Regions from separate parts of the Streptomyces longisporus genome, predicted to be linked through region 1. Evidence: riboswitches for the same ligand, from Rfam matches in the RefSeq annotation. Region 1 holds a riboswitch; the other holds the start of a gene.
What was found. Region 1 has a riboswitch for S-adenosylmethionine ahead of ABD355_RS36075 (aminotransferase class V-fold PLP-dependent enzyme). Riboswitches for the same ligand answer to the same signal wherever they lie in the genome.

Region 1 (7,225 bases):
CGCCATCGGCGCGGGCGCGGTCCACTGGGCCCGCACCCTGATGTCCGACGTGGAGATCGCCGACGAGCGGCACCCGATCGAGGCGTCCCCCGAGGTCAAGGCCAAGGTCATGGCCGACTTCAAGCAGGGCGCCAAGGAGTCCGCGCTCGGCCGCCGCAAGCTCATCCGCAACACGATGTTCGGTGCGCTGGCCCTGTTCCCGCTCTCCGGCGTCATGCTGCTGCGCGACCTCGGCCCGCTGCCCGGGACCAAGCTGCGCCACACGCTGTGGTCCAAGGGCAAGCTGCTCGTCAACATGAACACCAACGAGCCGCTGCGTGCCTCCGACGTCGCGGTCGGCTCGCTCACCTTCGCCAAGCCCGAGGGCCTGGAGGAGCACGACGAGAACTTCCAGACCGAGATCGCCAAGGCGGCCCTGATGATCGTCCGGATCCAGCCGGACAACATCAAGGACAAGCGCGAGCTCGAGTGGTCGCACGAGGGCATCGTCGCGTACTCGAAGATCTGCACCCACGTCGGTTGCCCGATCTCGCTGTACGAGCAGCAGACGCACCACGTGCTGTGCCCCTGCCACCAGTCCACCTTCGACCTGTCCGACGGCGCCCGGGTGATCTTCGGCCCCGCCGGTCACGCCCTGCCGCAGCTGCGCATCGGCGTGAACGACCAGGGCTACCTCGAGGCGCTCGGCGACTTCGAAGAGCCCGTCGGTCCTGCATTCTGGGAGCGCGGATGAGCACCAACGAGAACACCGAGTCCCGGCGCGGCAAAGCGCCGGCCGGCGAGCGCGTCGCCGACTGGGCCGACGGCCGGCTGGGGATCTACTCCCTGGCCAAGACCAACATGCGCAAGATCTTCCCCGACCACTGGTCGTTCATGTTGGGCGAAGTGTGCATGTACAGCTTCATCATCCTCATCCTCACGGGTGTGTATCTGACGCTGTTCTTCCACCCGTCGATGAACGAGGTGGAGTACCACGGCAGCTACATCCCGCTGCAGGGCCAGATGATGTCCGAGGCGTTCAACTCGACCCTGCACATCTCCTTCGATGTGCGCGGTGGTCTGCTGATCCGGCAGATCCACCACTGGGCCGCGCTGATCTTCCTCGCGGGCATGTTCGTGCACATGATGCGTGTGTTCTTCACCGGCGCGTTCCGCAAGCCGCGTGAGGTCAACTGGATCTTCGGCTTCCTGCTGCTCGTCCTGGGCATGTTCACCGGCTTCACCGGTTACTCGCTCCCGGACGACCTGCTCTCCGGCACCGGTGTCCGCTTCATGGAGGGCGCGATCCTGTCCGTGCCGATCGTCGGTACGTACCTGTCGATGTTCCTCTTCGGCGGCGAGTTCCCGGGCGGCGACTTCGTGGCCCGGTTCTACTCGGTCCACATCCTGCTGCTGCCGGGCATCATGCTCGGCCTGATGGTGGGCCACCTGATCCTGGTCTTCTACCACAAGCACACGCAGTTCGCGGGCCCCGGCAAGACGAACAACAACGTCGTCGGCATGCCCCTGCTGCCCGTGTACATGGCGAAGGCCGGCGGCTTCTTCTTCCTGGTCTTCGGCGTCATCACGGCCATCGCGGCGATCGCCTCGATCAACCCGATCTGGGCCATGGGCCCCTACCGTCCGGACCAGGTGTCCACCGGCGCCCAGCCCGACTGGTACATGGGCTTCTCCGAGGGCCTGATCCGTACGATGCCGGGCTGGGAGATCAACCTCTGGGGCCACACGCTCGTCCTGGGCGTGTTCATCCCGCTGGTGATCTTCCCGCTGGTCCTGGTCGCGATCGCGGTCTACCCGTTCATCGAGTCCTGGGTCACCGGCGACAAGCGCGAGCACCACATCCTGGACCGTCCGCGCAACGCCCCGACGCGTACCGCGTTCGGCGCCGCGTGGATCTCCTGGTACTTCGTGCTGATGATCGGTGGCGGCAACGACCTGTGGGCCACGCACTTCCACCTGTCGATCAACGCGATCACCTGGTTCGTGCGCGTCGGCTTCTTCGTCGTGCCGGTCCTCGTGTTCCTCGCCACCAAGCGGATCTGCCTCGGCCTCCAGCGCCGCGACAAGGACAAGGTGCTGCACGGCCGCGAGTCGGGCATCATCAAGCGCCTGCCGCACGGTGAGTTCATCGAGGTGCACGAGCCGCTCAGCCAGGACGCCCTGCACACCCTCACGGCGCACGAGCAGTACAAGCCGGCCCAGATCGGCCCGACGGTCGACGAGAACGGCGTCGAGCGCAAGGTCAAGGGCTCCGAGCGACTGCGCGCCAAGCTCAGCGAGGCGTACTACGGCGAGGAGTCCCAGATTCCGAAGCCCACCGTCGAGGAGTACAGGGAGATCACGAGCGGCCACGGCCACCACTGATCGCTGCGGCTCGCCACGCCACGGCAAGGGCCCCCGTCCGGTCTTCGGACGGGGGCCCTTTTCCATGCCCTGAGCTGGATAGGGTGGCCTCACACTCGTTTTCTTCTTCTACGACGACCAGGAGCGGCCTCATGAGCGCTGTGACCCCCGCTGGAGGCGACACCGCGGCGGGCCGTTCCTGGCCCCGGCTGCTGAACGGCCTGCTGGACGGCCACGACCTCAGCGCCGACGACACCGCCTGGGCGATGGACCTGATCATGCGCGGTGAGGCGACCGACGCCCAGATCGCCGGGTTCGCGGTGGCGCTGCGCGCCAAGGGCGAGACCGTCGAGGAGATCACCGGGCTGGTCCGCACGATGTACGAGCACGCGAACGTGATCGAGGTGCCGGGACGGACCGTCGACATCGTCGGTACGGGCGGCGACGGCGCGAAGACGGTGAACATCTCCACGATGTCGGCGATCGTCATCGCGGGCACGGGCGCAAAAGTCGTCAAGCACGGCAACCGGGCCGCCTCCTCGGCGTCCGGGGCCTCGGACGTGCTGGAGAAGCTGGGCGTCAATCTGGAACTGACGCCGAAGCGGGTGGCGGAGGTCGCGGAGGAAGCCGGCATCACGTTCTGCTTCGCCATCAAGTTCCATCCGGCGCTGCGTCATGTGGCCGCCGCACGAGGGCAGTTGGGCATTCGGACGACCTTCAACGCCCTCGGTCCGCTGACCAACCCGGCGAAGGTGAAGGCACAGGCGGTGGGTGTCGCAGACCCGCGCCTGGCGCCACTCATCGCCGGCGTCCTCGCCGAGCGCGGCAACTCCTCCCTCGTCTTCCGCGGCGACGACGGCTTCGACGAGCTGACGACGACGGCCACCTCACGCGTCTGGGTCGTCCGGGACGGCAAGGTCACCGAGGAGACCTTCGACCCCCGTGACGTCGGCATCGAGCTGGTTCCGGTGGAGGCCCTGCGCGGCGCCGACCCGTCGTACAACGCGGAGGTCGCCCGCAGGCTCCTCGACGGCGAGAAGGGCCCGGTGCGGGACGCCGTACTGCTGAACTCGGCGGCCGCGCTCGTCGCCCTCGACCCGGGCCCCGGGACGCTGGCCGAGCAGATCCGGGCCGGCATGGACAAGGCGGCGCAGTCGATCGACTCCGGCGCGGCCAAGCGGGCGCTGGAGCGCTGGGTGGCGGCCAGCAACGCATAGCAGGGCAGTGCGGTCCCGCAATGCGGACACGAGTTGCGGGACCGCGATCACTTCACGTACGTTCCTGTCCAGGTCATGAGTGACAGTCATGAGGCCCCGGCCGACTGTCCGGCAACCCTCCGTCCGTGGCGGGGTGCCCCGGGTGAAGACCAGGCCGTAGGCAGCGAGGTCTACGGCAAGCGCGGACCCCTCGAGCAACCAGGGGTCCTGGTCGTCGAGGAGCCTTCCGTGAGCAAGCGAATGCGATAGGGCCGCAGAGCCCCGCCTCCGCATCCCCTTTTCTTCTTCACGCCCCTGCTGGAGCGCCACCGCTCGCGGGGCGAATTCCACCTGCCCACACGGGAGTTCCGCCATGTCTGTCTCCACCGCTGCCGCCGCCACCTCGGTTTGTGCCCCGCTGCCCGTTCTGGGGCGGGATGTCACCGTCCCGCTCGTCACGGGCGGCGAAGTCACCTATGCGGCGCTCGACTACGCGGCCAGCGCGCCCGCCCTGCAGCGCGTGTGGGACGACGTTGCGGCCTACGCGCCCTACTACGGCAGCGTCCACCGCGGCGCCGGCTATCTCTCCCAGCTGTCGACCGACCTCTTCGAGAACGCCCGCAGGACCGTCGCCGAGTTCCTCGACTGCCGCGCCGACGACCAGCTGATCTTCACCCGGTCGACCACGGACTCCCTCAACCTGCTGGCGCGGGCCCTCCCGGCCGACTGCCAGGTCTTCGTCTTCGAGACCGAGCACCACGCCAGCCTGCTGCCCTGGAAGGACGCCCGGGTCACCTACCTCAACGCCCCGCGCACCCCGCAGCAGGCCGTCGAGACGCTGGAGAAGGCCCTCGCCGGCCGTACTGTGTCCGTTGAAGGGAGCCATGGCCCGGCCCTGGTCTGCGTCACCGGCGCCTCGAACGTCACCGGTGAGCTGTGGCCCGTACGCGAGCTCGCGGCGGCGGCCCATGCGCACGGCGCCCGTATCGTCCTGGACGCCGCCCAGCTCGCCCCGCACCACCCGGTCTCCGTGCAGGACCTCGACGTCGACTGGGTCGCCTTCTCCGGCCACAAGCTGTACGCGCCCTTCGGCTCCGGCGTGCTGGCCGGCCGCGCCGACTGGCTGCAGGCCGCCGACCCCTACCTCGCGGGTGGCGGCGCCAGCCGCAAGGTCACCCGGCGCGAGGACGGCGGCGTGGACGTGGAGTGGCACGACAGCGCCGCCCGCCACGAGGCCGGCTCCCCGAACGTGATCGGCGCCTACTCCATCGCGTCGGCCTGCAAGGCGCTCACCGAGGCCGGCTTCGACGCCCTGGTCGCCCGTGAGCAGCACCTGATCGAGAAGGTCAGGGCGGGCCTGGCGGAGGTCCCGCAGGTGAAGGTGCTCTCCCTCTTCGGCGACGACGCCCCCCGGGTCGGCGTGATCTCCTTCGTCGTCGAGGGCTGGAACAGCTCGCACTTCGCCGCCGCGCTCTCCGCCGAGTACGGCATCGGCGTCCGCGACGGTCTCTTCTGCGCCCACCCGCTGGTCCGCACCCTCCTGGGCAGTGACCCGCAGACCCAGGGCGAGTGCGGCGCCCCCGAGGCCGCCCCCGGCGAGAAGTCCCTCAACGCCATCCGCGTCAGCTTCGGCGCCGGCACCCCCGACGAACACGTCGAGCGCTTCGTCACCGCCGTGCAGGAACTGGTGGCGGACGGCGCCAAGTGGCAGTACCGCACGGAGGACGGCCGCTGCGTCCCGGCGGTGTGAGCAGCGGCTCTCGCCTCCCCGCAGACGCCTGGGCGGCCCTCAGGAATCCAGCCCGATGGCGAAAGCCGCCTCCAGATCGTGCTGCGAGTACGTACGAAACGCGACGTGTGTATCCGTCGCCTCGACACCGGGGATCTTGCTGATGCTGCCAGGAATCACATCAGCAAGATCCTCGTGCTGCTTCACCCGCACCATCGCGATCAGGTCATACGTTCCGGTCACGGAAAAGACTTCACTCACGCTCTCCAGCGAAGCGATCCGCTCCGCGATCTCGGGGATCCGGTCCACGCTGGTCTTGATGAGGACGATCGCGGTGATCACGGCTGGTTCTCTCCCTCGGGGGCCGTTGCTGGGGCGGACTTCACTCTAGTCGTACGGCCGAATCGGACCCAGGCGTAGACGAAGCCCAGGCCGAAGCCCACCAGGTGGGCCAGATAGGCCACCCCCGGTCCCGTCGCCGCGTGCCCGGCCGCCAGCCACTGCAGGGCCGCCCAGAAGGGCAGCACGATCCAGGCGGGGAAGCGCAGGGGCAGGAAGAAGAGGAACGGCAGGAGACTGGTCACCCGCGCCCCGGGGAACAGGTACAGAAACGCGCCGAGGACCGCCGAGATCGCCCCGGACGCGCCGACCAGGGACTGCTGGGACGTGGCATTGGCCGCCGCGTACCCCAGCAGGGCGAGGTAGCCGCAGCCGACGTAGAAGAGCGTGAACTGGACGCGGCCCATCCGTTCCTCGGTCATCGCCCCGAAGACGTAGAGGAAGAGCATGTTGCCGAGCAGGTGCACCCAGCTGCCGTGCACGAACAGGGCCGTGGCGGGGGTCAGGGCGGCCCTGGGGGAGCCCTGGAACAGCTCGGCCGGGACGACTCCCCAGCGATGGAAGTAGGCGCGCTGGGCGGCGAGCAGCGCCTCGCCGGAACCGTGGACCGGATTGAGGCCGGCTGCGGGGCCGGTGACGAAGAGCAGACAGCACAGGGCGATCAGCGTGTGCGTCATGGGCGCCGAGGGGCGCCGGATCGCTCTGCCGACGGTCGCGCTCCACTTGCCGATCATGAACACAGAGCATGACGTAACAGGACGCAGTCGCACAGACCGCCTCGCCGCCGTGGACGGACGGGCGGCGAGTCCGTGCCAGGCCGTAGGGTTACGAGCCACACGCCCGGGGAAGCTCGGGCGTCACTGACAATAGAAGGCCTAGAAGGAAAGAGCACAGGCACGATGACGGTTCCCCTGCCGACCGCCACGACGCGGTGGCGCTGCACCCTCTGCGGCAACCTCACGCGTTTCGACGTGACCCGCTCGTCGAAGGTCGTCGAGTACGTCCACCTCGATCTGGCCGGTGAGCCCAAGGTCGAGGAGCGCGAGGTGGTCAGTGAGACCATCGAGTCGGTGCGCTGTCGCTGGTGCAACGCGGTGGATCAGGTGGAACTCGTGGACAGGCCGGGCGCCGACTCCTGAGCGGAGCGGCCCCACAGGTAATGGGGTGTGACGGATGGTGGAGACCACAGGCGGGGGGCCGGGCGACGGCACCGCCGAGGTGCTTGACCGTCCGCTGCCCGACGGAGTGCGCCGCAGGGTCGTCCAGATCGTCTCGGACGGCTTCGGCGGGCTGACCGTCGGTGAACTGCCCGCCCAGCTCAGGCAGTACGCCCGCTTCGCACCGAACCGGCGGGCCAAGTTCGCCGGCAACGCGATGGCGGCCGCCCTGGAGACCGATCCGCTGTTCCGGCAGCGCATCGGGGAGAAGCTGAGAGAGACCCAGCCGGAACTCACCGGCGCTCTCGACTCCGGCTCGCCGCCCCCGGCCGCGGATCCGCTCGACGTGGCGGCCGCGGCCTATGTGCTGCGGCCCACCGGCTGGGTGAAGCTCGTGACCGCGGCCGGTGAGGAGGCCCAGCGGGCCGATGCCGAGCGCGCCGACGAGGAGAGCCGGGCCG
Region 2 (7,225 bases), on a different contig from region 1:
CGACTGGTATGTGCACACGCATTGTTGCACCTACTTAAGCAACTCTCCTATGACCTCGAACACGCCCGAGGGCGGCACCCCCTGTTTCCAGGGAGTGCCGCCCTCGGTGGGAACCCGGATCAGCCGGAGGCCGATCAGAAGTCCATGTCACCGCCCGGCATACCGCCACCGGCGGGCGCGGCGGCCTTCTCCGGCTTGTCGGCGATGACGGCCTCGGTGGTGAGGAAGAGCGCGGCGATGGAGGCGGCGTTCTGCAGGGCAGAGCGCGTGACCTTCGCCGGGTCGATGATGCCTTCCTTGACCAGGTCGACGTACTCGCCGGTCGCGGCGTTCAGGCCGTGGCCCGGGGTCAGGTTGCGCACCTTCTCCACCACGACACCGCCCTCGAGGCCGGCGTTGACGGCGATCTGCTTCAGCGGGGCCTCGAGCGCGAGCTTCACGGCCTGGGCGCCGGTCGCCTCGTCACCCTCCAGGTCCAGCTTCTCGAAGACGGTGGACGCCTGGATGAGCGCGACGCCACCACCGGCGACGATGCCCTCCTCGACGGCGGCCTTCGCGTTGCGGACGGCGTCCTCGATGCGGTGCTTGCGCTCCTTGAGCTCCACCTCGGTGGCGGCACCGGCCTTGATGACCGCGACACCGCCGGCGAGCTTCGCCAGGCGCTCCTGCAGCTTCTCGCGGTCGTAGTCCGAGTCGCTGTTCTCGATCTCGGCGCGGATCTGGTTGACCCGGCCCTGCACCTGCTCCGTGGAGCCGGCGCCGTCGACGATGGTGGTCTCGTCCTTGGTGATGACCACCTTGCGGGCGCGGCCCAGCAGGTCGAGGGAGGTGTTCTCGAGCTTGAGACCGACCTCCTCGGAGATGACCTCGCCGCCGGTGAGGATGGCGATGTCGTTCAGCATCGCCTTGCGGCGGTCGCCGAAGCCGGGGGCCTTGACCGCGACGGACTTGAAGGTGCCGCGGATCTTGTTGACGACCAGGGTCGACAGGGCCTCGCCCTCGACGTCCTCGGCGATGATCAGCAGCGGCTTGCCCGACTGCATGACCTTCTCCAGGAGCGGGAGCAGGTCCTTGACGGAACCGATCTTGGAGTTGGCGATCAGGATGTACGGGTCGTCGAGCGACGCCTCCATCCGCTCCATGTCGGTGGCGAAGTACGCCGAGATGTAGCCCTTGTCGAAGCGCATACCCTCGGTGAGCTCCAGCTCCAGACCGAAGGTCTGGGACTCCTCGACGGTGATGACGCCTTCCTTGCCGACCTTGTCCATGGCCTCGGCGATGAGCTCGCCGATCTGGGTGTCGGCGGCGGAGATGGAGGCCGTGGAAGCGATCTGCTCCTTGGTCTCGACATCCTTGGCCTGCTCGAGCAGGGCACCGGAGACGGCCTCGACGGCCTTCTCGATACCGCGCTTGAGGGCCATCGGGTTGGCGCCGGCGGCTACGTTGCGCAGGCCTTCCTTGACGAGCGCCTGGGCGAGAACGGTCGCGGTGGTCGTACCGTCACCGGCGACGTCGTCCGTCTTCTTGGCGACTTCCTTGACCAGCTCGGCGCCGATCTTCTCGTACGGGTCCTCGAGTTCGATCTCCTTGGCGATGGAGACACCATCGTTGGTGATCGTGGGGGCGCCCCACTTCTTCTCGAGGACGACGTTGCGGCCCTTGGGGCCGAGCGTCACCTTCACGGCGTCCGCGAGCTGGTTCATGCCGCGCTCGAGGCCGCGCCGCGCCTCCTCGTCGAACGCGATGATCTTGGCCATGTGAAGTGGTCCCTCCAGGACTGGGGGTGATTCCTTCGGACCGCGCCCGCGCCCGCGACGGACGGCTCGCCGACCCGTGGGTTCCTTGCCCCACCCGGCCTGCGGGCCTCACCGACCCGGTCCATCTTTGTCACTCTCACCTTCAGAGTGCTAACGCCAATGATTAGCACTCGACCCCCCCGAGTGCAAGGTGCGCCCGCGGAGCGGGCTCGTTGAGGGGTGGTGGCCGGGCGACGGGTGGGCGCAAGGTGCGCCCGCGGAGCGGGCTCGTTGAGGGGTGGTGGTCGGGCGACGGGTGGGCGCAAGGTGCGCCCGCGGAGCGGGCGGCACCCGTCCAGGACCGGGCCAGGTCCTCCGGGCATGCCGAAGGGCCCGCCCCCTCAGGTGCGGACCCTTCGATCAAGAACAGAAGAACGTCGCTGCAGTTAACCCGGCGCGTGCTTCAGCTGGTCGCCAGACGGACCATGTCCGCCTGCGGCCCCTTCTGGCCCTGCGAGATCTCGAAATCGACCCGCTGACCCTCTTCCAGGGTGCGGTAGCCGTCCATCTGAATCGCACTGTAGTGGACGAAAACATCCGCACCACCGTCGACCGCGATGAAGCCGTACCCCTTCTCCGCGTTGAACCACTTGACGGTGCCCTGAGCCATGCCTAACTCCCCTATTACTGGCCCTTGCACAGATCCACACTTCGCGGATCCGGGTCAGACCTCACCCCCCACGGTTGGGGGCGTGCGCCGGAACGCGTCGACCGCGGCTGAATGTATCTGTCCAACTGCCGTCTGCAACAGGTCAATCGGACGAGAATTCCGGGCACGGCCGGTCGGGACTTTAGGGAGAATTCGCCCGAATTCAGGGCAAGTCGGGCCCCATAAATGGAGCATAAGACGCAAAAAACCTGCACACTTTGGCTACTTCTCGCTGCCCGAGAAGCAAGAACTCATATGCATGCGGCAAGCGGAGTCGAGCAGGTTCCCCAACTGTACCGTGCTCAACCATGCAGAATTGCCCCCTCCGCTTCTCTCACGGAGGGGGCAATTCGATGAACTCTTCGTAACCGACGTTACCGACGGTAATAATCGGCCGTCCGACCTGTTTCCGGTCAGCCTCCGGCGACGGCCGGGATGATCGAGACGCCCGCCCCGTCCGGAGTCGCCGTCTCCAGCCCCTGCTCGAACCGCACATCGTCGTCGTTCACGTACACGTTGACGAACCGTCGCAGCTTGCCCTGGTCGTCGAGAACCCGGGCGGCGATCCCGGTGTGGTTCTTCTCCAGATCGGCGATGACCTCGCCGAGGGTGCCGCCTTCGGCAGTCACCTCGGCCTGCCCGCCGGTGTAGGTGCGCAGGATGGTGGGGATACGAACGTTCACGCTCACGATGAAAACCTCCGGTCAGGGATGGGGGGGCGCGGGCTACGCGACTAGGCGAGGCCGGCCTCACGGAACGACTCAAGGCTCGGGCGAATCGTCGCGGTGAGCCCGGTACCGGCCACCGCGTCCAGCGTCTTCAGACCGTCACCCGTATTGAGGACGACCGTGGTCAGGGTCGGGTCGAGAACACCGTTCTCGATCAGCTTCCGGGTCACACCCACGGTCACCCCGCCGGCGGTCTCCGCGAAGATGCCCTCGGTCCGGGCGAGCAGCCGAATCGCATCGACGATCTGCTCGTCGTTCACGTCCTCCACGGCCCCACCGGTACGGCGGGCGATGTCCAGCACATACGGACCGTCCGCCGGGTTGCCGATGGCCAGCGACTTGGCGATCGTGTTCGGCTTCTGCGGCCGTACGACGTCGTGCCCCGCCTTGTACGCGACGGAGACAGGGCTGCACCCCTCGGCCTGCGCCCCGAAGATCTTGTACGGCTTGTCCTCGACGAGCCCGAGCTTGATCAGCTCCTGCAGCCCCTTGTCGATCTTCGTGAGCTGCGAGCCGGAGGCGATCGGCACGACCAGCTGGTCCGGCAGCCGCCAGCCGAGCTGCTCGCAGATCTCGTACGCCAGGGTCTTGGAGCCCTCCGCGTAGTACGGCCGCAGGTTGACGTTGACGAAGCCCCAGCCCTCGCCGGCCGGGTCGCCGATCAGCTCGGAGCAGAAGCGGTTCACGTCGTCGTAGTTGCCCTCGATGCCGACGAGCTCGCCGCCGTAGACCGCGGCCATGACGACCTTGCCCTGCTCCAGGTCGTGCGGGATGAACACGCAGGAACGGAAGCCGGCGCGGGCGGCCGCGGCACCCACCGCACCGGCCAGGTTGCCGGTGGACGAGCAGGACAGGGTGGTGAAGTCGAAGGCGCGGGCGGCCTCGATGGCCTGGGCGACGACCCGGTCCTTGAAGGAGTGCGTCGGGTTGCCGGAGTCGTCCTTCACGAACAGCTTGCCGGCGTCGACGCCCAGCTCGCGGGCGAGGTTGTCGGCCTTGACGAGCTTGGTCCAACCGGGGTTGATGTTGGGCTTGTCCGCCACGTCCGCCGGAACGGGCAGCAGGGGCGCGTAACGCCAGATGTTCGCGGGACCCGCCTCGATCTGCTTGCGGAGTTCCTCGGTGTCGTAGGCCGAGAAGTCGTAGGCGATCTCGAGCGGGCCGAAACACTCCTCGCAGGCGAAGACCGGGCCGAGAGGCACCTGGTGACCGCACTCGCGGCAGGAGAGCGCCGCAGCGGGACCGAGGTCGACGGTCGTGGAGTCGGTGGTGCTTGCAACAGTCTGCGCAGCCATGTGAGGCGAGGCCCTTTCTCCTCATCTTCCTCACGACGCATCTCGCCGTGAGACGGATTTGGCACCTTCCCTAGCCGGGAGCCTCGCGGAACGATCGGCATCGATCGGTACGAGACCGGCTGGAGGGTTGCCGGGGCTTCATCGGGCCGTATCCCTCTGCCCCTCTGGATGAGCGGTATTCGGTTGTTCAACTCGTTCAACGCCGGGCGACCCCCGACATGCGATGGTCACCAGCGTTGTTCAAGACTGTAACCGAAGGCCAGGACAGTTGAGATAGTCGTCCGAACCGCGAGATGGATCACACGGTGATCCGGTTTTCGCCGAGAGAACGCAGAGGAGCCGCCTACGTGCTGGAAGAAGTCGAGCGCTGGCTGAGCACCCGCTCCTGGTCCCTGACCGACCGCCCTCTCCACCAGATCCTCGCCGCCAAGCAGCGCACCGGGCAGTCGGTCAGCGTCGTGCTGCCCGCGCTCAACGAGGAGGAGACGGTCGGCGACATCGTCGCGATCATCCGTCACGACCTGATGCAGCAGGTTCCGCTCGTCGACGAGATCGTCGTCGTCGACTCGGGGTCCACCGACCGCACGTCCGAGGTCGCCGCGGCGGCCGGGGCCAAGGTCGTCCACCGTGACGACATCCTGCCCCGCATCCCGACCGTCCCCGGCAAGGGCGAGGTGCTGTGGCGCTCGCTCCTGGTCACCGGCGGGGACATCGTCTGCTTCATCGACGCCGACCTGAAGGAGTTCTCCTCCGACTTCGTCTCCGGGATCGTCGGCCCGCTGCTCACCGAGCCGGGGGTCGACCTGGTCAAGGGCATGTACGACCGTCCGCTGGCCGGCGCGCAGGGCCAGGGCGGCCGGGTCACCGAGCTGATGGCGCGTCCGCTGCTGAACATGCACTGGCCGCAGCTGGCGGGCTTCGTGCAGCCGCTCGGCGGCGAGTACGCGGCCCGGCGCAGCCTGCTGGAACAGCTGCCGTTCCCCGTCGGGTACGGCGTCGAGCTGGGCATGCTGGTGGACGCCCTGCACCTGGTGGGCCTCGACGCGCTCGCCCAGGTGGACGTCGGGGTGCGCAAGCACCGCCATCAGGACGGGCAGGCGCTGGGCCGGATGTCCGCCGCGATCTACCGCACGGCACAGCTGAGACTGGCCCGCGGCCATCTCATCCGTCCCTCCCTCACCCAGTTCGAACGGGGCGAGGACGGCTTCGAGCCGCGCACCTACTCCGTGGACACGGAGGAGCGGCCGCCGATGGTGGAGATCGCGGAGTACGCGTCGCGCAAGGTCGCCTGAGGCGGCGCGTTACGCGCTGCAGCCGGTGTATACGGTCCACCCGCAGAGCGCAGACGTACGTTTGAGCGTTTACGGGCCGGGCTAGGTTGAGGCGTATGGCTTCCACGTACGGCGCTGGTCATCAGGTGCTGGTCGCGTCCAACCGCGGCCCGGTCTCGTACGAAGTGCAGGAGGACGGCTCGCTGGCCGCCAGGCGCGGCGGCGGCGGGCTGGTCTCCGGCCTCTCCGCGATCGGGCCCGACGCGGACGCCCTGTGGGTGTGCTCGGCGCTGTCCGACGGCGACCGCGAGGCGGTACGGCGCGGGGTCGGCGAGGACGGGGTGCGGATGCTCGACATCCCGGCCGACGTGCACGCCGACGCGTACAACGGCATCGCGAACTCGGTGCTGTGGTTCGTCCACCACATGCTGTACCAGACGCCCCTGGAGCCGGTCTTCGACGCGGAGTTCCGGCGGCAGTGGGCGTCGTACGAGACCTACAACCGGGCCTTCGCCGAGGCGCTGGCCCAGGAGGCGGCCGAGGGCGCGGCGGTGCTGGTGCAGGACTACCACCTGTGTCTGGTGCCGGGCATGCTCCGCGAGCTCCGTCCCGATCTGCGCATCGGGCACTTCTCGCACACGCCGTGGGCGCCGGTGGACTACTTCCGGATGCTGCCGGACGACATCGCCGAGCGGCTCCTGAACGGCATGCTGGGCGCCGACCGGCTGGGCTTTTTGACCCGGCGCTGGGCGGACGCGTTCACGGCGTGCGCCACGGCGGTGGTGGGCGGCCTCGGGGGCACGGCGATCGGCGTGCACGGCCTCGGCGCGGACGCCGACTTCCTGCGCAAGCGCTCGCACGAGGCCGATGTGGCCGAGCGGATGGCCGCACTGCGGGAGGAGATCGGCGCCGGGCGCAGGACGGTCGTGCGGGTCGACCGCACCGAGCTGTCGAAGAACATCGTGCGCGGGCTGCTGGCGTACCGGCAGCTGCTGGAGGACCACCCCGAGTGGCGGGAGCGGGTCGTGCACGTGGCGTTCGCCTATCCCTCCCGGCAGGACCTCGCCGTGTACCGCGACTACACGGCCGAGGTGCAGCGGGTGGCCCAGGAGATCAACTCCCGCTTCGGGACGCCTGGTTGGACCCCGGTCGTGCTGCACGTCAAGGACGACTTCGCGCGTTCGCTGGCCGCCTACCGGCTGGCCGACGTGGCCCTCGTCAACCCGATCCGGGACGGCATGAACCTGGTCGCGAAGGAGGTGCCGGTCGTCTCCGACGAGGGGTGCGCGCTGGTGCTGTCGCGGGAGGCGGGTGCCCACGCCGAGCTGGGCGAGGACGCGATCACGGTGAACCCGTACGACGTGATCGGGACGGCGGAGGCGCTGCACGCCGCGCTGTGCCTGCCGGCGGCTGAGCGGGCCGAGCGGTCGAAGCGGCTTGCTGCCGCGGCCACGGCGTTGCCGCCGGCGCAGTGGTTCGTCGAGCA

Region 2: it holds a riboswitch for S-adenosylmethionine, as region 1 does, so the genes downstream of both, thrC (threonine synthase) here and ABD355_RS36075 (aminotransferase class V-fold PLP-dependent enzyme) in region 1, are expected to answer to the same signal.

The regions. Positions count from the first base shown of each region.
Region 1 is NZ_BAAASG010000021.1:53,691-60,915, reverse strand. Features, by position in the region: gene qcrA (cytochrome bc1 complex Rieske iron-sulfur subunit) at 1-733, shown strand, start outside; gene qcrB (cytochrome bc1 complex cytochrome b subunit) at 730-2,364, shown strand; gene trpD (anthranilate phosphoribosyltransferase) at 2,496-3,560, shown strand; SAM riboswitch class IV at 3,632-3,748, shown strand; gene ABD355_RS36075 (aminotransferase class V-fold PLP-dependent enzyme) at 3,913-5,289, shown strand; gene ABD355_RS36070 (Lrp/AsnC family transcriptional regulator) at 5,329-5,610, opposite strand; gene ABD355_RS36065 (rhomboid family intramembrane serine protease) at 5,607-6,341, opposite strand; gene ABD355_RS36060 (hypothetical protein) at 6,507-6,746, shown strand; gene ABD355_RS36055 (NYN domain-containing protein) at 6,781-7,225, shown strand, end outside.
Region 2 is NZ_BAAASG010000005.1:139,110-146,334, reverse strand. Features, by position in the region: gene groL (chaperonin GroEL) at 135-1,757, opposite strand; gene ABD355_RS08915 (cold-shock protein) at 2,200-2,406, opposite strand; gene ABD355_RS08910 (MoaD/ThiS family protein) at 2,859-3,134, opposite strand; gene thrC (threonine synthase) at 3,179-4,468, opposite strand; SAM riboswitch class I at 4,487-4,643, opposite strand; gene ABD355_RS08900 (glucosyl-3-phosphoglycerate synthase) at 4,816-5,760, shown strand; gene ABD355_RS08895 (alpha,alpha-trehalose-phosphate synthase (UDP-forming)) at 5,856-7,225, shown strand, end outside.